Regions from separate parts of the Desulfitobacterium dehalogenans ATCC 51507 genome, predicted to be linked through region 3. Evidence: riboswitches for the same ligand, from Rfam matches in the RefSeq annotation. Region 3 holds a riboswitch; each other region holds the start of a gene.

Region 1 (5,143 bases), 790 kb from region 3:
GGGAAAGAGTATTTGCCCTATTTTACCACTCAAGTCGTTTTTCATAGCGAATTGGTTTCTATACTCCGGGAGCTGCACCAAATGCTTATGGAGGAAGAAAAAGATTTCAGGAAAGAGGAACTATTTTTCTTCCTTTTAGAGCAGCTAATAGAAGAGTATACAGAGCAGACAGTACCGGCAGAAAATATAAAACTAAGCACGGAAACAAGGGCTATCTGTGAATTCTTGGAAAAGCATTACATGGAAACTATCACCCTGGCTGACTTATGCAATTTGACTGGGCTGAGTAAATACTATCTGCTTCGTTCCTTCACAAAGCAAAAAGGCATCTCCCCCTATAGCTATTTGGAAACGATACGGATTGATAAAGCAAAGAAAATGCTGGAGAAGGGGATGTTGCCAATTAACGTGGCGCTATCGACCGGGTTTACCGATCAAAGCCATTTTTCTAACTTTTTCAAAAAGTTTATAGGGCTAACCCCAAAACAATATATGAGCATTTTTAAGGATTCTCAAAGCTGATTTTTTGAATGGAAAGGGTTTTCATGGACACAAAAAAAGAGGTTCAAGGACATTTGTTGGCATTGATTACGATTTTTATTTGGGGTACAACGTTCATATCCACCAAGTTGCTTTTAGAATCAATTACACCCATTGTAATACTGTTTTTAAGGTTTGCGATTGGTTTTCTTGTCTTGCTTCTCGCTTATCCTCACAGGCTCAAGATCAGGGAAAGAACACAGGATTTATATTTCGCCGCCGCTGGTTTATGTGGGGTTACACTGTATTTCTTGCTTGAAAATATGGCACTGACTTATACCTTCGCATCCAATGTAGGGGTAATTGTCTCAATTTCGCCGTTTTTTACCGCCATATTTGCTCATCTGTTTTTAGATACCGAGAAATTGAGAGTGCGGTTTTTTATGGGTTTTAGCGTTGCGGTTGTCGGAATTATCCTCATCAGCTTTAACGGAGGCAACAACCTGCAACTGAATCCGTTGGGAGATATACTGGGCGTTTTAGCTGCCGTGGTATGGGCCGCCTATTCTGTTCTGACAAAGAAAATAAGCGGGTTTCAATACAACACCATTCAGGCAACACGGAGAATTTTCTTCTATGGGTTGGTGTTTATGATACCCGCTTTAATCATATTTGGGTTCAAGCCAGACATAACTGAACTAACACGACCGACTAACCTATTCAATATCCTGTTTTTAGGGTTGGGGGCATCGGCGCTTTGCTTTGTAACATGGAACTCCGCGGTTAAACTATTGGGTGCAGTGAAAACCAGCGTTTATATTTATATGGTTCCCGTCATAACCGTTATTACTGCCGTTATTGTGCTTCGTGAAAGAATTACCGGAGCCTCAGTATTTGGGATTGTACTTACGTTAGCAGGATTATTGATTTCGGAGAGGAAAGGTAGGCATATCCCCGAACACGCAGGAGCGGGTAAGGCTTAGCAACACCAAATTATACTTTAAGCATAGTCACATGGCTATGTTTTTTATTTGCTGTTGTGAACTTAAGAAGTGTGACCCAAAACACAAAACCACAGCCTGTGGATGGTACAATAAGTTTAAATGTGCAGTAATGGAGGAGGCATAATGATCGATAACCCTGGCTTTGTTCTGGAACATTGTCGGAAAAATTGCAGTAAATCTGCTCAGGATTGGTCTTTTTTATACCAACAGTTAGAGCAGATTCTAAAGAGTATGGATTTGTTTTCTCATCTGAACCAAAAGTTTCCGGTGATTCATTATCATCATTTGCCGAAGATAAGCATAGCCGGTTGTCCCAACGCCTGTTCTCAGCCCCAAATCAAAGATATAGGGCTAACGGGCTTTCTTATGCCCAAGTTCACAGAGGCAAGGTGTACGGGCTGTCAAGCCTGCTGCCGTTCCTGTCAAGAAGGTGCTCTGTCTTGGCAGGGAAGGCTGGAATTTGATGAAAGTAAGTGCATTGGTTGCGGGGATTGTGTGCGCTCATGTAAAACAGGCAAAATACTTCCCGGGGAATCGGGCTGGACTCTCCATCTTGGCGGGCGTTTGGGAAGGCATCCACAATTGGCACGATTGTCCCGGGAAAAGCTCCAGACGTCTGAACTCCCCGGTATAATCGGCCGCATCCTTGAAGACTATATAGAAAATGGCCTTCCGCTGGAAAGGCTCACTCATTTTCTTGACCGCCGACAGAATCTATAAAGAGTCACAAGGAGTTTTGGCGTTCATGAATCCATCCTCTCAGCTGGTCTAAATTGCTGACAGTTATTTGTTTCTTCTCCATTTTGAGAATTCCTAAATCCTTCAGTTCACTTAATATGCGGCTTACGGATTCCCGTGCTAAACTGCACATTCCTGCCAACTCTGTTGCGGTAAGGGGAATCGTAATGAGAATTCCCTCAGGAGTCTCTTGGCCGTGGACATGAGCTAAAGCGAAGATCTTAGCTCCCAACCGAGAACGAGCATCCCCCAGAGCAATATTCTTGATTTGCCGATAAGCTCTGCGGAGATCCAAAGCCATATTTCGATAAAAAGGCAGAAGTGCGGAAGGATTTTCATTAAAGTACTGAAGTAGCGCCTTTCGATCCAAAACGAAGACATCGGAGGCCTCGGCAGTGAGTGCTGCATAAGGATATACTTTATTATCTAATATAACTTCCGGGAAAAATGCGGGAGGTTGCAGAATCCGAAAAATTTTCTCAGTAAATTCACTCATGAGCAAAATTTGGATACGGCCTTTGAGTAAAAAATAGACTGAATTACCGTCTTCTCCGGAAAAGAAAAGGAATTGCTTTGCAGCATAATGGCGAACCCGTCCATGGTCAGAACAGTACTCCCAAAACGAATCAGGCAGTCCCTGCCAGTTGGGATTGTTTTTAAATATCTCGAACTTAAGAATATTACCAGCCATACTTCCCTTCCTTTCACAAAAGTGTCATCAAAGTATTATGTATGAACAAAATTCTATATTTCCTTGAAGAAACCCTTTAAAATCGAGGAAAAAATGATTTTCTTATGAAAGTGAATCATTCCCTGATTGCCAGTTATGGTTTATAATAATGAGTAGCCGAGCCATATTTCCTACCGAATTGATCTACGGAATTTGGCCGTTTCAGAGATGCCTGAAACCAGGGTGTGTTTAGAAATGAACATGCCTTCCGCAAAGAAAAGGAGGAAACCCCATGGAGAAGATTAGAGTGCAGGATGCGATCGGATCTGTGCTTATGCACGATCTGACACAAATTATCCCCGGAAAAACAAAAGATGCTCGCTTTAGAAAAGGTCATGTTATCAAGGAAGAAGATATACCGATTCTTCTCAGTATGGGAAAAGAGCATATTTTTGTGTGGGATCAGACTCCGGGTCTTATTCACGAAGATGAAGCAGCAGAGCGTCTGGCCAAAGCAGTGGCGGGCCCAGGTCTTTCCTTTAGTGAAACAAAAGAGGGAAAGGTCAATTTAATTGCTGAGGAGGATGGATTAATCTATGCTTCTGAAGAAGGGATCTATGCCCTCAATTCTTTAGAATATATTATCCTCGCTACCCTTCATAATCACCGTCCCGTGAAGAAAGGGCAGAAAATTGCGGGGACCAGGGTCGTTCCTCTGATGATTGATGAGAAAGTTATTGTAGAAGCCGAAGAAATCGCCCGGCAATTTAAGGAACCACTTCTTCAAATCCGCCCCCTTCAACCCAAAAAGGTTGGAGTGGTTACCACGGGAAGTGAAGTATACCATGGCCGTATCCAAGATAAATTTGGACCGGTTCTCCAAGGAAAAGTGGCCGAATGGGGCTCTGTTCTCTTGGGACAAACCTTTGCCGACGATAATGTAGAGATGATCCAAGAACGCATCCGCGAGCATATAGCTCATGGTGCAGAAATGGTCCTGGTAACCGGCGGCATGTCCGTGGATCCCGATGATTTGACCCCTACGGCGATCAAAGGTTTGGGGGGAGAGTTAGTCACTTATGGTACTCCTGTTCTTCCCGGAGCCATGCTGTTATTGGCTTACCTGGATGATATCCCGATTATGGGATTACCCGGCTGTGTCATGTATTCAAGAAAAACGGTCTTTGACCTTGTGGCAACACGCATTCTAGCTGGTGAGCGGCTTACTCGTCTGGAAATTGCCAAATACGGTCATGGAGGATTGTGCCTGGAGTGTCCGGAATGCACTTATCCCCATTGTTCCTTCGGAAAATAAGAGGAAGAACCTTCTCTTAGCCAAATTCCCAAGCGCTTGGGAATTTGGCTAATCGTTCTTTAGGAGAATACTTTTTTAGAGATCTGCCATAAATCACTGAGGTTCCGGCAGGGAAAAACCTGGGTGCAATACCTCCTATACTCCTTCATAAGATTGTCGGGTAAGCTCCAATCCTTTTCCTCCAAAGGGTTCAACCAAAAGATATGCTTAACCTTCTCTTGGATCTCCTGCAAATATTCTGCTTGAGCAGGGCGGAAATTGTTGCGGCCATCTCCCATGATCAACACGGTTCCCTTTGTGGAAAGAGCGGGAAGAACATTCTGGGCAAAGTCTTTGAAAACCTTACCATAATCTGTGAATCCAGAAGAATGCTTGCGGCCCCAGGAACGGATCTCTGCCATAGAATCACCGGTTATTAACCATTCTTCACAGGTGATATCCCAGATTCCATCAATAAAAAGGTAAAGCCGTACTTTGCGAAACCGGGATTTGATGCGTTGGCATAAGTAAAGAAGAAATTGAGAAAAGGGAGCTACGGAATTGGATACATCGCATAGTACAATAAGCTCGGGATGCTTTAAGACATAGGTTTCATATTCAAAGCGAAAGACAGATCCATTGCCCCGAACCATTTCTTTTAGCAAAGAGGAAACCCGCAGGGTTCCACGGGAGGCTTTCTTTTTACTCAATCCTCGATGAACAGCCAATCTGTTTCCCATTTGTCTAAGGGCTTGATGGACCATCCCTTCTTCATCGGCGGTAAATGAATTCAAAGGCTTAAAACGCCAATTCACTTCACGGAGAATATCCCAGCGATTTTGGCTCTGTAAACGTTCCTGCCAAAGAACCTGGCGAATCTGACGATTCCAAAAGTCCTGATAAGCTTCGAATGTTTGCCATTGGTCCTCCGATACTTCACCCCGGTTTTTAGCCAGT
Region 2 (5,143 bases), 110 kb from region 3:
GGGTGCAGAGGGTTAATCGGGCGATTAAGCCGATCGCCGCTGCGAAGGCTGACTGGGAAATCATTTGTGAGCTCGCCAACCGGATGGGGTATCCGATGGCTTACCAGTCTCCCGCGGAGATCATGCAGGAAATTGCCGCGCTGACGCCGCAATATGCCGGCATCACCTATGAACGTCTGGGCAGGAAGGGATTGCAATGGCCGGTTCCCCATGCCGATCATCCGGGAACGAAGTTCCTGCACGAAGGGAAATTTACCCGTGGCAAAGGCTTATTCGCGGCGATTGAGCATCAACTGCCGGATGAGCTGCCTGATGAAGAGTATCCATTCCTGCTGACCACAGGCCGCAAGCTGCAGCATTACAATATCTCCACTCGTTTCTCAGCTGCGTTGGATGAGCATGCACCTGAGGAATTGGCTGAACTTAATCCTAAGGATGCCCGACGGTTGGGAATTCAGGACGGTGAGAATGTTAAAGTAGTTTCCCGCCGCGGTGAGGTAGTGACCAAGGTCTGGGTAACTGAAAGGGTCCCGCCTGGAGTGCTCTTTATGACCCTGCATTATAGGGAGTCACCGACGAATGTCTTAACCAACGGAGCGTATGATAAAGTAACTAAGACCTACGAATATAAGGTCTGCGGTGTGCGGGTGGAACCTCTGGTGCAATCTGCACAATAAAGGAAACTTGCTTCAGGTGGAGTTTCGACTCCATCTGAAGCGTAGTTGACTTATCCTCTGTGAGGATAGGAATAGGGGAGTGTCCAAGCTTTGTCTAATATGCATAGCTTGCGGCACTCTCCCTTTTTTATTTCAGAAAAAACAGCTTGGTATTAACTAGCTATTAGGGTGGAAAGTAAAAGTTCTTTTATGGGAAGGGCTTATCTGTGTTACAATAAAGCAAAAGACAAAAGTCTGATCATTGATAGATATAGGGAGACATACCATATGGATGCTAATAATGGAGAAACCCTTTTGCCGATAACCGGAATTATCCTGGCCGGTGGGAAAAGCTCTCGCATGGGTCGCAACAAGGCTTTTATTGAATGGGCTGGGGTCCCACTCATTGAGCATACCTTAGCTATCTTTAGTACGGTCTTTGCTGAAGTGATGATTAGCAGCAATCATCCGGAGCTCTATGCTAAATATGGAGTTAAAGTGATCAAAGATAATTATCTGGACCATGGGCCCTTAGGAGGGTTAGAAGCATGCTTGCGGGAAGCTCGTTATGATTATGCCTTTTTTGCCGCTTGCGATATGCCTTTTTTGAGTGTAGAAGTGATTCGATTTATGGCCGGGAAAATTGAAGGGGAGGTTGATATCTTAATCCCTGAGCTTGATGGCGAAATTCAACCCCTCCATGCTTTTTATCACAAAAACTGTCTTCCCATAATTGAAGACAGTTTAAAGGCGAAGCATCTTAAACTGGCAGTATTTATTCGGCAAAACAACAGGGTACGTCATATGAGGGAGAAGGATTTCATTAATTTTCCAAACATACGTCTTTGTTTCAGTAATATGAATACACCTCAAGAATACCTAACCCTGCAACAGCATAATCTTCATAATACTTGACAATAATGTAGACATTCTTTATCGTATTTAAAGGAAACTATAAAAAGCGGCTATTTTATCAGGAATTTATTAAGATTTGTTAATAAAGATTAAGAAATATTATTATTAGAACTCTTTTTGCAATCTCCAAAATAGTGTATACTACAATTAGTTACATTCTTTAATAATTATTCACAGCCGTAGTATAATGAGTAATAGAATACGTTTTGTGCTCCGAAGCTGGAAACCTAAAGTGAGCTATGGTTTACCAGTCGTGCATTCTGCACCGGGTATTATTGGAAACAGTAATGCCTCCCATTTGGAAAGGAGTCTGTAGGGTATAGGGGAACTCCCCGGTTTTACAGACCGTGGGAGTTCTTTGTTTTGTGGAATAATGAACGTGAAGGTGGGGGAAATCTATGCAAGATCAATATCGACGCCAGATCGAATACCTGAGGATTTCCATTACAGATCGCTGCAATTTACGTTGCAAGTATTGCATGCCTCCTGAAGGAGTTCAATGGATTCCCCATGAGTCTATCTTGACCTATGAAGAAATATCACGTGTCATGCGGATTAGTACCTCCTTAGGATTTAGACGGTTTCGCATAACCGGCGGGGAGCCCTTAATTCGATCCGGAATTCTGGAATTTTTACAGAATGCTTCCCAAATTTCAGGGGTGGAGGATCTGATGCTTACCACCAATGGGATACTTCTTCCAGACATGGCAGAAGACCTAAAGAAGGCGGGAGTTAATCGAGTTAATATAAGCCTGGATACCTTCGATGAAGATAAGTTTCGAGAGCTCACCCGTGGTGGGGATATTAAGAAAGTCTTTCAAGGGATACACCGCTCCCTCGAAGTAGGGTTACATCCGGTTAAACTCAACGTAGTGGTTGTTCGTGATTTCAATAGCCATGAACTGCCACGTTTTATGGAATTAGCCCATGACTATCCCGTTCATGTTCGCTTTATCGAATTGATGCCCATCGGAATCAGTTCGGATAAACGCAGTGATTTTGTATCCATCGATGAGATGAAAGCAATATTGGGCTTAGAGGGCCTTAAAGCTACTCGTGACATTCGAGGAGGAGGGCCTGCTGAATATATCACTTCGGAGGGATTTAAAGGTAGTGTGGGCTTTATCAGCGCTATCAGCAAACATTTTTGCAGCACCTGCAACCGTATTCGCTTAACTCCCGATGGTAAGCTGCGCCTATGTTTACACAGTTCCAATGAAGTGGATTTTCGTGAAGTGCTTCGCTCCAACAAGAGTGATGATGAGGTCAGGGATGTTTTTGCCCAAGCGATTTGGAATAAGCCGGCTGAACATCATATGAATGATCAGGCTTGGCAGGATCAACGGATTATGTCCCAGATTGGAGGATAATTATGGAATTGACACATTTTGATGAAGAAGGCCGGGCACGTATGGTGGATGTCTCGGATAAAGCGGAGACCACTCGAGTGGCTACAGCCCGGGGTAAGGTAGAGATGCAACCGGAAACTTTAGAGAGAATCCGGTTAGGGCAGATTGCTAAAGGGGATGTATTGGCGGTAGCCCAAGTCGCAGGAATCATGGCAGCCAAACAAACTTCAAATGTTATTCCTATGTGTCACCCTTTGGCTATTACAGGGGCTAAACTGAATTTTGAAATTGTTCCTCCAGGAACCATAGAAATCGAAGGAATCGTCAAGGTCACGGGGAAAACCGGGGTTGAGATGGAAGCTCTTACAGCGGTAAGCGTAGCAGCTTTAACCATCTATGATATGTGCAAAGCTATCGACAAGACCATGGTCATCGGCGATATCCGGCTCATGGAAAAAACCGGTGGCAAGAGCGGTCATTTTATGCGCGAAGACCATATAAGCTAAAAGATTGGGGAGAAAGATGAATGGCGAAAATTATTGCAGTTTGTACAAGTGAGAAAAAGGGGATGCGGAAGAAGAACGTGGGCGAGGGAATCCTGAAGGTTAATTTTGGTATTGAAGGTGATGCCCATGGGGGAGATTGGCATCGTCAAGTAAGTTTGCTGGCTTTGGAAAGCATTAAGAAGATGCAGGACATGGGGCTTGATGTGGGACCGGGAGATTTCGCTGAGAACTTAACCACCGAAGGAATTGATCTGGTTAGCCTGCCCCTCGGCACAAAACTGAAGATTGGTGAAACCGGCGTGGGGGAAGTGACCCAGATCGGTAAAGAGTGTCATACCCGTTGTGCTATTTATTATCAAGCGGGGGATTGTGTTATGCCGAAGGAAGGGATCTTTATCCGTGTTCTGGAAGGTGGTCCTATTGGGGTGGGAGACACTATTGAGGTGATGGAATAATGCTAAGGGTTGGGGTTATAACAGCCAGTGATAAAGGTGCCCAAGGTCAAAGAGAAGATCTTTCCGGTACTGTTCTCAAGGAATTGGTGAAAGAGATTGACGGCGAAGTCGTTCTCTATGCCATCCTTCCGGATGATCAGGAGCTTTTGGCTCAAACTATGAAAAAGTGGGTGGATGAAGATGGCTTGGACCTTATTCTGACCACGGGAGGTACAGGCTTCTCCTTACGTGATGTTACCCCAGAGGCCACTATCGCCGTTGCGGATCGGATGGTCCCTGGTATTGCTGAAGTAATGCGTTATGAGAGCTATAAAATTACCCCGAAGGCTATGTTGAGTCGAGCGGTAGCCGCCTTGCGCAAGAAGACCTTAATCATCAATATGCCGGGTTCTCCTAAGGCTTGTAAGGAGTGTTGGGCCGCTCTTGTTCCTGCTCTGCCCCATGGAATTCAAATCCTCAAAGGCGAAGCCGGCGAGTGCGCTGCTCCTACTCATCAATAGAGATATTCAGCAGAAAATATTTTTTGAGCTTGTCACCCCTGTCCTTTTCCTGCGTATTCTATAGTAAGCAGAAGTGGAAATGGGGTGATATGGTTTTGAAAACTATTGCTTTTGTTGATTATGAAAATATATGGACAGGACTATTTGAACAAGGTTATGAATTAACTCCGGAAATCCTCATGGAATCCATTCAATTGTACGCTAAACGAAACCACTATGTCCTATCCGCTATTTATCTCTATGCTAATTTTGATCGGGAGGAATTCTGGCGTACCCAGACTTCCTTTGAGAAGACTCATGTATATACGCGTCATGTCTACGGAAAAAGTAATTTCGCCAGCACAGGATTAAGGCGAAATGCGGCGGATGTGGAGCTCATACTGGAAGCGCAGGAAATCTTGCTTACCCGTACCACGACTTTTGATGTATTTCTCCTTCTAACCGGGGATGGAGATTTTTTGCCCTTAGTTCGTAAAATAAGAGCCTGGGGAAAAGAAGTTAAGGTCATCGGCGTGGATGGAAGTATACACCATGAGCTGCAACCCTTTAGTGATTCTGAGGATTTTTTCAGCGAGCTTCTCACTCAGGAGCGGCCACGGGAATATAAAGCAGAAAAGGATCTTGAGCAAGGAATCTTAATCCTGGCTCAGCTTCAGTCAAGTATGGCGTATGTTGCCTCTACCAAAGCAAGGACCGCTCTTTCGGAGCATCTAGGGGCTACCACATCACAAGTGAAAGACCTTATTCGCCATGCTTTAAAAG
Region 3 (5,143 bases):
GGGTAGTATGATATTACATCTTTGCCTTTTTACATGATGTTTGCCGGAGCCGAATTCATCGGCTCTTTTTTATTATTTAAGAAGCTTAACTTATAGGGAGCACCAGAAATGGTTGATGTCCATAAAGTATATATTGAAGGTGATGAGATGCGATATTATTGTTTAGAAATTGATGAAGGAAACAAGAAAAAATACGCCTATGGGTTAAGTGTAACCGAATGGCCAAGAAAATGGATTCTTTGCTCCAAATGCCAGAGAGAATGGAAAAAAAGCGTAATGCATGACTTTGGAACAGATACCCCTATTGTTTTGTCTAATGATAATTATCCTGATTTTCTCTGGTTTTATATTAATCATATTTCAGAGAAAGCTAAAGACGTTCTGGAAAGAGAAAAGATTACGGGCTATAGACTAGAGAAAGCCCCTGTGTTATCCTTCAATGATTTAACTGATATGCAACTTAAGGAGCTCCGGCGCCATGGTACCCGGGTCAATAAAATACCCACAGTCCCGCCTGCCTATTACAAACTTCATGTTGATGTGTGCGCCGAACTTTATAGAAAATCAAACATTATTCTGCTCGATAGTTGCTCGGAATGCGGCTATGAAACATACCTTGCCGAGAGCAAGGAGCGGATTGAATCGAGAGATAGCCTTTTTTTGAGGGGGGAGTCTCTCAATGGAATAGATCTGTTCAGGGCCAAGGGCTACGGTGTTAATATCTATTGCTCTGAAAGATTTGTTGAAGCCTATCAAAGACACGAGCTGACAGGATTGATGTTTACTGAGATTGTAGTGCTTTGAGGCTGCTGCATAACTGGGCGGAAGATAACCTAACATAACTAGATATAATGTAAAATAAAATCAAGATGTTTATTTTTCTGTTGATTTATGTTATTTATGTTTGTGGGAAGAAACATCGGGAATTAAAATTTCGGATTGTCCGATTATTAGCATAAAGACAAAACTGAATAGTTTCCGAGCTCATTCGTCTAAAAGAATCTCTCATGACGGAAGAGCCTGAGCAAACCGCTCACGGGGTCAGTTAGGAAACCAGCTGGCCTTCACTTATGAAAAGGAAGCAGAAAGGACAAATTTGACAGAGTCGGCTCTGGCTTTTGTTGTTTTCGCTATCGGGCGGTTTGCTTTTAGAAAGGCAAGCCGCTTTTTTCTTTATAGGAGAAAACTATGGCGAACAGATCAGGCAGCGTAGTCGCCAACTGATTTGACTGCTGTCAAATTTGAACCAAAATAACGGCAGGAATGTGCGGGAGAAATTCCACCGGATAAGGAGTGCATAAAAAATGATCAGAGCAGCTATTTACGGCAAAGGAGGGATTGGCAAATCCACTACCACATCCAATTTGGCGGTAGCCTTGAGTGAGATGGGTTATAAAGTGATGCAGATCGGCTGCGATCCCAAGGCGGATTCCACAAGAATGTTGACCGGAGGGAGGCCCATTCAAACCGTATTGGAGCTGGTGCGCAGCAAACGGGATGACCTGCAGGTGGGGGACTTTGTGCAAGAGGGATATAACGGAGTTCTTTGTGTGGAAGCCGGCGGTCCCATGCCGGGTATCGGCTGTGCCGGACGGGGAATTATCACCGCCTTTGATACCTTGGCAGAAATGAAGGCATATGAAGTCTACCAACCGGATATTGTGCTTTACGATGTGCTGGGGGATGTGGTCTGCGGCGGGTTCGCCATGCCTTTGCGGGGAGAATATACGGATGTGGTTTTTATAATTACCTCGGGAGAGATGATGTCCATGTACGCAGCGTCCAATATCGCCGCAGCTTTGGCCAATTTCCGCAACCGGGATTATGCCCGTTACGGGGGGCTGATTCTGAACCGGCGCAATGTGGACAAGGAGATGGAGCTGGTGCAGCAGCTATCGGCGGAAACCCAGGGTGAGCTCATTTCCGTTATCCCCCGGGCGGCTGAGATACAGAGAGGGGAAGAGCAGGGCAAGACAGTCATGGAGTTATTTCCCGAAACGGAGATCGCTCAAAGTTACCGCACTTTGGCCCGGCATTTCATTGAGGTATGCGGTCATGAGTAAGGGGGTGCAAAATAATCTTCTCAATTATATTCCCAACCGGAGCAGACCTAAGACTATTCTGCGCATTCCGGAGAGCCATAGTCTCCATATATGCCCCACGGCCTGCGGCCGCCGCAACGCTATACGTGCCCTGCAAAACGGGGAAAAAGAGTTTCTCTCCTTTTTATATATCGGGGAAGAGGATGCGGTTTCCGGACAATATGTTGAGAATATCGGCTGCGGTGGAAGAGCTTCTGGAGGTGCTTGAGCCGGCGCCTAAGGCCTTTGTGCTTTACTTTAATTGTATCGATGATTTCCTGGGTACCGATGAAAAAGCACTTTTGCGAGAGCTCAAAAGCCGTTTTCTCGGACATCATTTCACAGTCTGCCATATCAATCCCGTGGCGGCCGATGAAAAAATATCCCAGGGCATGCGCAAGCATAATCAGATGTATGAGCTGCTGGAATACACCGAGGAAAAGGACGAAGGTATTAATCTAATCGGCAATTATGTTTCTCTTGATCAGGAGAGCGAGCTCTTTGACCTTTTGGCGGACTGGGGGATTAAGAGAGTACGGGAGCTTTTTGCTTGTCGGACGTTTGAGGAATATCAAAAGATGGCGGCCAGTCGGCTGAACCTGGTACTAGTGCCCATGGGCTTGGTTGCTGCTCAAAGCATGGCGGAAAAGCTGGACATTCCTTATTATTTCAATCCCCCTTCCTATTTATGGTTTGGACCAGGAGTACATGGCTATCGGTTATGATGGAGCCTTTTTGCTGAAGGCCAGGTATTTTGTGGATGTGTTTAATGATGAGTCCTTTTATGGGTTTCACGGTATTCGCAAGCTGATGAAGCTTATGGGAGAAGCTGTCGCCAGGGCAGCGGATTGGGGAGACCTGAAGGTGAACAGAGATGAGGGGAGCGAGCGTCCATGGAACGGTTAGCCATCTATCTCCCGCCTTTTTCCAGTGATTATTCCGGAGCCTGTTCCACGCTCTTGAACTGAACTGTTTGATCATCATTGATGACGCCTCATGCTGTACCCGCAATTATGTCACCTAAGATGAACCCCGCTGGACGGAAAGCACGCGCAGTACCTTTGGCTCGAATCTGAGAACCATTGAAGCTGTGCTCGGGGATGAAGAACGGCTGATCAGCCAGACCATTGAAGCGGCGCAGAAGCTCAAGCCGGAATTCATTGCCGGGCAGCCCCGTGCCGGCGATCATCGGCAGGGATATGAACGGGATCGCCCGGGAAATTGAGGCGCGCAGTGGTTTTGCGGCACTAGGCTTTGCTACCACGGGATTTTCCTATTACAACAAGGGAATTTCTGCCGCCCATTTAAAACTGCTCAAACGATTCGCCGTTTCCGGAATCTCAACAGCTTCCAAACATGTAAATATTCTGGGCCTGACTCCGCTGGATTTCTCGGCCAACGATAACGGTAGGGATCTGATTCGTCTTCTGGAAGATAACGGCTTCCGGATTAACGGCAGTTTTTGGATGCAGACGGAGCTGGATCAGGTTCGGCGTGCCGCTTCTGCGGAGGTCAATCTGGTGGTATCCCAGTCTGGTTGGGCGGCTGCCCGGTATCTCTACACAAACTATGGTATTCCCTATGTAGCTGCAGCTCCTTTGGGGATGAAGCACAGCCGGGTTGTATTGGAGGCTTTACGTCAGACGGCGGCGGATAAGCAAAATCGTGTTATCAAGGGCGCCGTGGCAGAAGCCGGCGGAGATTTGCCGGTGGCCGATAAAGCGGGAGCCTTGTTGATCATCGGAGATCAGATCGTGGCCAATTCCCTTCGGGCCGCTCTCCGGCAAGCCGGTTGTGGGCAGAGCATTACCGTAGCCAGTTTTTTTGGCCTGGAGCCGGAATTGGCATTGCCTGGGGATCTCCTCCTGAAAAGCGAGAAACAGCTGATTAAGCTTCTCAGAAGCGGCATTTATACCAGGATGATCGCCGATCCCTTGATTCTCGGCCTTCCTGCCGCAGCCGGGCTTAAGGGTTATAGCCTTCCCCATCCGGCGATATCCAGCCTCCTTCATTGGCAGGATATGCCCCTTTTCATCGGCGAGGAATTTGAAAAGACCATATTAAGTTGGAGCGATTAAATGAAAAATAAAGCTAAGCGAAAAGGAGATACAGATATGAGTGAAAAAAAGCATTTACCTGTCACCCGAGCAGAGGCTTTGGAGCTGTATTCGGTGCCTGGAATCGCGGTCCGCTCCAATGATTTTAGCAACGGCCTGCCGGATACTTCAGGCTGGGTGAAAGGTGTTGACTATGTTCAGGCGGATACCGGGGATGATTTTCCTGATGAGTACGATACGGTCATCCCGGTGGAGGAGATTTACTATGACAGCGAGGGCCGACTGGCATTGGCTAAGGGTCTTACCTTTAAAAAAGGGGATTGTGTAGGAGCGGCAGGGACAGCGATTCGTCAGGGGGACCCGATTGTGGAAGCTCATGTCAGGCTGACCCCTTTGCATCTGACTATGCTGGCTCTGGGCGGAATTTATCACCTGGAAGTTATCAGAAAGCCTCAAGTCATTTATATACCCACCGGGAGTGAGCTGATCCATGCAGGAATCAAACCGGAGCGCGGTCAAACCATCGAGAGCAAAAGTCTGATGGTAAGTGCCTTGCTGCGGCAATGGTGAGCGGAGGTGACCTGTTATCCGATCATCAAGGATAAACCTGAGGAATTGGCGGAAGCCCTGGATAAGGCATTGAACGTTGCGGATTTAGTTTTGATCAATGGCGGATCCTCCAAAGGCGCTGAGGATTTCAATACCGCTCTCCTTGAGAAAAAGGCCGATCTTTTCCGGCACGGTATCAGGGCTATTCCCGGCAGGCCGGTGGGTATTGCTATGATCGGTGGGAAACCGGTGATCAATATGCCCGGACCTACTTTTGCCACCTTTCTAGCCATGGACTGGTGTGTATCCGGTCTGATCCATCATAATTATGGGCTGACGGCCCCCCGGCGGCCGAAGCTTAAAGTCCGTTTAACTGAGCCCCTTCATAAGCGGCCGGATTATGAATTTTATTTCAGGTTGATTTTGGATAGGAAAGAAGGGGGCTATGAAGCAACT
Region 4 (5,143 bases), 2.1 Mb from region 3:
ATCATAGACCATCAACGTTACCAGGTCCGCTTTGGCCAGAAGAGCGGTCCGTTCAGCCAAAGCTTGTTTTTCTTCTTCCATGCCTAATAGTGCTGCAATCTCCCTGGAAAGAGCACGAACCCGGTCGACCCGCTGGCGGACACTGCCTAATTTCTCATGGTAGGTGACCTTATCCAGCTTTTCGACTAACTCGGCAAGAGGTGTTTTTTGGTCTTCACGATAATAGAAGGCTGCGTCTTCCAAGCGGGCTTTGAGAACTTTCTCATTCCCGACCTTTACTTTCTCCAGGGCATAATCATCCCCATTGCGTACGGTAATGAAATAGGGGAGCAACTTCCCTTCCTTATCCCGGATGGGAAAATAGCGTTGATGTTCTTTCATAGGAGTGGTGATAACAGGCTCCGGAAGATGCATATAGTTCTGAGCCACTTCACCGAGCAGGGCGGTCGGATATTCAATGATATGGGTTACTTCATCTAAAAGATCTTCATCCTTTTCTACTTCTCCGCCTACTTTTTCGGCGAGGGCATGGATTTGTTCCAATACGGATTGACGACGCTGCTCCGGATCCGCCATAACAAAGGCTTGTTGCATTTTTTCCACATATTCTGCCGGGGTGTTCGGGGTTACAGCCCCCCCTAAAGTACGATGCCCCCGGGAGACTTTTCCGGATTCCAATCCCACAAACTCAAAGGGAATGACCTCACTCCCAAATAAAGCGACAATCCAACGGATCGGACGGGCAAAACGGAACTCCAGGTCGGCCCAGCGCATAGGCTTGGGAAAATGAAGTCCGGTGATCAGATCTGAGCAAAGCTTGGGGAGTAATTGAAAGGTGGGCCGGCCAATCTCAGATTTCCGGGCATAGACATAGGGCACTCCGTTTAATTCCAGTACAAAAAGATCCTTGGTTTCCACCCCTTGCCCACGGGCAAAGCCTTGAGCCGCTTTAGTGGGATTTCCTGCGGCATCATAAGCTGCCTTGACTGCAGGCCCTTTGACTTCTGCCGTAAAGTCTGTTTGTTTTTCGGCCAGGCCTTGAATAAGCACAGCAAAACGCCGGGGTGTAGTGTAGACCTTCAGATCTTGATAATCCAGGCGCAGCTCCTGACAATATTTCTGAACTTGCTCCCGAAGTTGGTTCCGCACACCGGGGGCGAATTTCGCCGGGATTTCTTCCGTACCGATCTCTAGCAGAAAATCTTTAGCCATCTTATTCGGCCTCCTTTCCAGATTGTACTTTGAGTAAGGGGTATCCTAATTTTTCACGTTGCTCGACGTAGGCATGAGCGCAAAGACGAGCTAAATTCCGCACCCTGGCAATATAGCCCGTCCGCTCCGTCACACTGATGGCCCCGCGAGCATCCAGGAGGTTGAAAGTGTGGGAGCATTTGAGGACATAATCGTAAGCAGGAAGAACCAGCCCTTTCTCTACGATCTGAACGGCTTCCTTCTCATACATATCAAACCAAGTTTGAAGGGCTTCCACATCGGCTGCCTCAAAATTGTAATGGGAATAATCGATTTCATTTTGAAGATAGATATCTCCATAGGTGATATCTCCCACATACTCAATATCATAAACACTCTCTTTGTTTTGAATAGTCATAGCTAAACGCTCAAGACCATAGGTAATCTCAGCGCAAACCGGTTTGCAGTCAATCCCCCCGCATTGTTGAAAGTAGGTGAACTGAGTGACTTCCATGCCATCCAGCCAGACTTCCCAACCTAACCCCCAAGCCCCAAGAGTAGGGGATTCCCAGTTATCTTCGACAAAGCGAATATCATGCTCCTTGGGGTTAATTCCCAAGCGTTCCAGACTTTGCAGATAGAGCTCTTGAATATTATCCGGTGAAGGTTTAATAATGACTTGGTATTGAAAATAATGCTGTAAACGGTTGGGATTTTCTCCATAACGTCCATCTGTAGGACGACGGGAAGGCTCGATATAAGCCACTTTCCAGGGCTCAGGCCCTAAGGCACGCAAAAAAGTGTTGGGATTAAATGTTCCGGCACCTTTTTCCATATCATAAGGCTGGGCAATGATGCATCCTTGCTCCCCCCAAAATTGGTTCAGGGAAAGAATCATGTCCTGAAATTTCATGATTAACCTCCTGTTTTAATTTTTTTGGACTTTATTAAACTGAAGCCGCATTGGAAGCGCCCGAGGGTTGAAGATGAAGGATAAGCTGCCCCATAAAAGAGACATGGCAGCTAATATGTCAAAAAACTCTCGCCCCCGTAGCACTTCTGCTACAGGGACGAGAGTATTCTTCCCGCGGTTCCACCCTGTTTGATCTCATGGAAAGCCAAGAGATCCTCCTTCTTTAACACGCACTCCAAGTGCCCTGATTCGCTTACCCGTTTGGCTTCCACCTCTTCCAAACTCGCTTAAGGGATACACGGATCTTCCTCTCATCATCGCACGAAAAAATTTAATTTGGAAATAATTATAGTACGGCTTAATCGTTTTGTCAATCTATGCTGTATTGATCTCATTTTCTTTTTCAATCAAACTCAAAACTGAGGCAAGCCCCTTAGCTTGGGAGTAATATACTTTCTTATTACACTTTCTAGCTACATCTTTTGCATCCCACATGCTGAGATGGGAGCAAACCATTTGCACGATAATCACACAATCTGCGCCTTTTATGATGTTTTCCAACAGTTTTTTGTTGTTCCTTCTCGGCACACCATCATGGAAGCGCAATTCTATGTTATTTAACTTGCCTATGGATTTGCTATGTCTCTCGAAATTATATCCGCCTATAATCGCTATCTTCATTGGGAATCCACCTCCTTTTCAAACGTGAAGGCATATCCATTTCTGGGTATACCCGAGGGCATATCGCCCTGGCCGACCAACCATGGATTACTCTTTAGGTCGCTTCGGCTCGGAGACAATTATAAACTTCTTCTCGATCAAAACTAACTAGAACACACTACTCCATATTATGATTTATTATATATTGATTTTAGTCACGTCTCAATAGGCTTCAAATTATTGAAGAGATAGATTGAATTAAAAGTACCGAAGCAAATGTGAAGCTATGTATTCCGGCAAGGCATCTCGGTTTTCCTCGTTCACAGAAATCAGCTTTACGTTTTGATGATACCTTATCTGATCTGTCCAACCGTTGCTAGCCTGCTTTATCACACCAAGTATAGGAATAGAGCCTGCTATAGCCTCCAAAATTTCCTCTTGAAAGGCAAAAGCATTGCGTTCCTGGCTGCCGCATTCATCCATCACAATGAGTTGAGCTTTGATTCTAGCCAAATGAATAAGCTCAACACCATAACCATCGAACCGCTCCGTAAGGACTTGTGGAAGACCCTCTTCCCGAAAACGGACTATAACATTCTCTTCCTGATAAACCTTCTCTCCCGAAGCAGAAGTCATATAAAGCCGCTGGTTCGGAGAACCTCTGTCGGGGCCAAAGTAGGTTCTGAAACCGTCGTACGCTACATTGCAAATCCTCAGTGTTTTATCAATGATCGTACTTTTACCCACTTGAATCTCACCGATCAAAAAGATGTGCATAGCCTTTATAGTTTCCCTTCAATTTCAAATACCCCTATGGGCTTTTGGCGCGGAAGATAGAGGGAAAATTCTCCTTTTCCTATTGCAACAAGGCGCTCTGTTATAAAATTCTCCAAATCATGAGGACTGATATTATGGGATTGGGTCCTAACAAAATTCCGGGCCTCTTCTTCAGACCGAAAGGGCTGGCCAAACTCAAAGACGGTTTCGGTGAGAGAATAGGGTATTCCTTTGCGGATTAATCCTTCCTCAACCTCTTTAGCCGTGTTTTTCTGGAATCTCCGATACTTTTCGGGATAGAGCTCAGCTTGACTCTTTCTACCCACCACCGCAATGAGCTTTTTGCAGTGTGACAAAAATTGTTCCAGCTCACGGCTGCCAAAGAAGCTGATGAAAATAACATCCCAGCACTCCTCAATGGAGTTGCAATCCATCGTTAAAGGGGTAATGTTGGTAAGATTTCTTGTCTGAATGCTTTTCTTAAGGGTCTCAATAGCATAAGGATGAATGTCTATGCAGGTAATGCGGTCAATGTATCTGCTCAGTTCTAAATCGACCATCCCTATTCCACAGCCAATATCACATAAAGTAGAGTACTCTGCCAATTTAGGCCCCACCAACTCAGCGATATTCTTGAAAAAGCCGGTATGCCTTTCAGCATCTTCATACCATCTTACTGTATTTTCATTCCATTCGAAATTCACCCCTGCCCCTCCCTGCTTATTTTTTTATCGCCACTTTCTGTCCCGTAGTATATATCTTCACTTTTTCAGCCCCGGCTACGATTCTAAAAGCCCGGGCATTATCTTTAATCATAAATCCCGAAAGTTCTTGAAGCCCATAATCAAAGAGTATCGGTGCCAGAGGGGTCCCCGGCCCTACCAAAGTGGTTCGTTTTGCGTTTTTTGACAATTCAAGAAGCCTCGGCAACGTCTTATCCACTACAGAAGCACAAGTAATGTAGACATAGTCACACTCCGGAAGAATAAATTCACTTGCCGGCATGGGATAATCCCCTTCCTCCGGACTCCACTCCAAAATAGAAAGATCGCAGATCGGCTCCAGAAGGCTTTCCAGATGGGGGAAATGCCCCACCACTCCAACCTTTTTGCCCTTCACTTCATTCTGAGACATAATAAATGGGTCATTCATGCGATCCTCAACTCTTTTGGCTTCCGAGAATACTACACCATTTTCTCTGGCCACTTGAGGATTATTGTAATAAGCGTTGATCGCCGCCAAACCAATAGAAGCTTCAATATAATTCCATGACTTAACACAAGCAGCTACCTCTCGCAGAGGAAGGCCTAATAAGTTTTGCGTAAGCATAGGCATTCTCGTTTCATAGAGACGATTGGGACCGAGCCCCCCACCATCCCCGCTGCGAATCATGGAATGGGTCGTTCCGCATATCAGCTCATCGACCAGGTAGTCCTCCGGAATCCCGTTAATCATGGCATCATAGATTTCCCACATAGTCTGCCTTCCTTTCACAATGGTCTCATCTTTTATCAGTTAACAGTCCAAGCCGGCAACTCAGCAATATAATCTCCTGAACGCAAGCGGTTTCTTAATTCGCCCAAAACATTATCCAGTTTCTCT

The links. A riboswitch is a leader RNA that binds a small molecule or an ion and turns the genes downstream of it on or off. The one in region 3 is predicted to bind molybdenum cofactor.
Region 1: linked by a shared signal. The riboswitch ahead of DESDE_RS10805 (molybdopterin-binding protein) and the one ahead of DESDE_RS06975 (nucleotide-binding protein) in region 3 are both predicted to bind molybdenum cofactor.
Region 2: linked by a shared signal. The riboswitch ahead of moaA (GTP 3',8-cyclase MoaA) and the one ahead of DESDE_RS06975 (nucleotide-binding protein) in region 3 are both predicted to bind molybdenum cofactor.
Region 4: linked by a shared signal. The riboswitch ahead of DESDE_RS17565 (DUF2325 domain-containing protein) and the one ahead of DESDE_RS06975 (nucleotide-binding protein) in region 3 are both predicted to bind molybdenum cofactor.

What each region holds. Positions count from the first base shown of each region.
Region 1 is NC_018017.1:2,229,288-2,234,430, reverse strand. It holds gene DESDE_RS10825 (AraC family transcriptional regulator) at 1-522, shown strand, start outside; gene DESDE_RS10820 (DMT family transporter) at 546-1,463, shown strand; gene DESDE_RS10815 (4Fe-4S dicluster domain-containing protein) at 1,608-2,204, shown strand; gene DESDE_RS10810 (Crp/Fnr family transcriptional regulator) at 2,209-2,913, opposite strand; molybdenum cofactor riboswitch at 3,056-3,192, shown strand; gene DESDE_RS10805 (molybdopterin-binding protein) at 3,185-4,207, shown strand; gene DESDE_RS10800 (VWA domain-containing protein) at 4,267-5,143, opposite strand, start outside.
Region 2 is NC_018017.1:1,329,669-1,334,811, forward strand. It holds gene fdhF (formate dehydrogenase subunit alpha) at 1-677, shown strand, start outside; gene mobA (molybdenum cofactor guanylyltransferase) at 945-1,571, shown strand; molybdenum cofactor riboswitch at 1,771-1,896, shown strand; gene moaA (GTP 3',8-cyclase MoaA) at 1,970-2,941, shown strand; gene moaC (cyclic pyranopterin monophosphate synthase MoaC) at 2,944-3,426, shown strand; gene DESDE_RS06450 (MOSC domain-containing protein) at 3,447-3,881, shown strand; gene DESDE_RS06455 (MogA/MoaB family molybdenum cofactor biosynthesis protein) at 3,881-4,381, shown strand; gene DESDE_RS06460 (NYN domain-containing protein) at 4,477-5,143, shown strand, end outside.
Region 3 is NC_018017.1:1,438,765-1,443,907, forward strand. It holds gene DESDE_RS06970 (double-CXXCG motif protein) at 109-804, shown strand; molybdenum cofactor riboswitch at 965-1,097, shown strand; gene DESDE_RS06975 (nucleotide-binding protein) at 1,305-2,063, shown strand; gene DESDE_RS22450 (hypothetical protein) at 2,056-2,310, shown strand; gene DESDE_RS22455 (nitrogenase component 1) at 2,264-2,806, shown strand; gene DESDE_RS22460 (hypothetical protein) at 2,790-2,987, shown strand; gene DESDE_RS06985 (nitrogenase component 1) at 3,209-4,159, shown strand; gene DESDE_RS22465 (molybdopterin-binding domain-containing protein) at 4,196-4,708, shown strand; gene DESDE_RS22470 (molybdopterin-binding protein) at 4,715-5,143, shown strand, end outside.
Region 4 is NC_018017.1:3,624,736-3,629,878, forward strand. It holds gene glyS (glycine--tRNA ligase subunit beta) at 1-1,212, opposite strand, end outside; gene glyQ (glycine--tRNA ligase subunit alpha) at 1,214-2,104, opposite strand; gene DESDE_RS17565 (DUF2325 domain-containing protein) at 2,480-2,785, opposite strand; molybdenum cofactor riboswitch at 2,781-2,912, opposite strand; gene DESDE_RS17570 (nucleoside-triphosphatase) at 3,023-3,541, opposite strand; gene DESDE_RS17575 (class I SAM-dependent methyltransferase) at 3,547-4,245, opposite strand; gene DESDE_RS17580 (DUF364 domain-containing protein) at 4,262-5,017, opposite strand; gene DESDE_RS17585 (ATP-binding cassette domain-containing protein) at 5,053-5,143, opposite strand, start outside.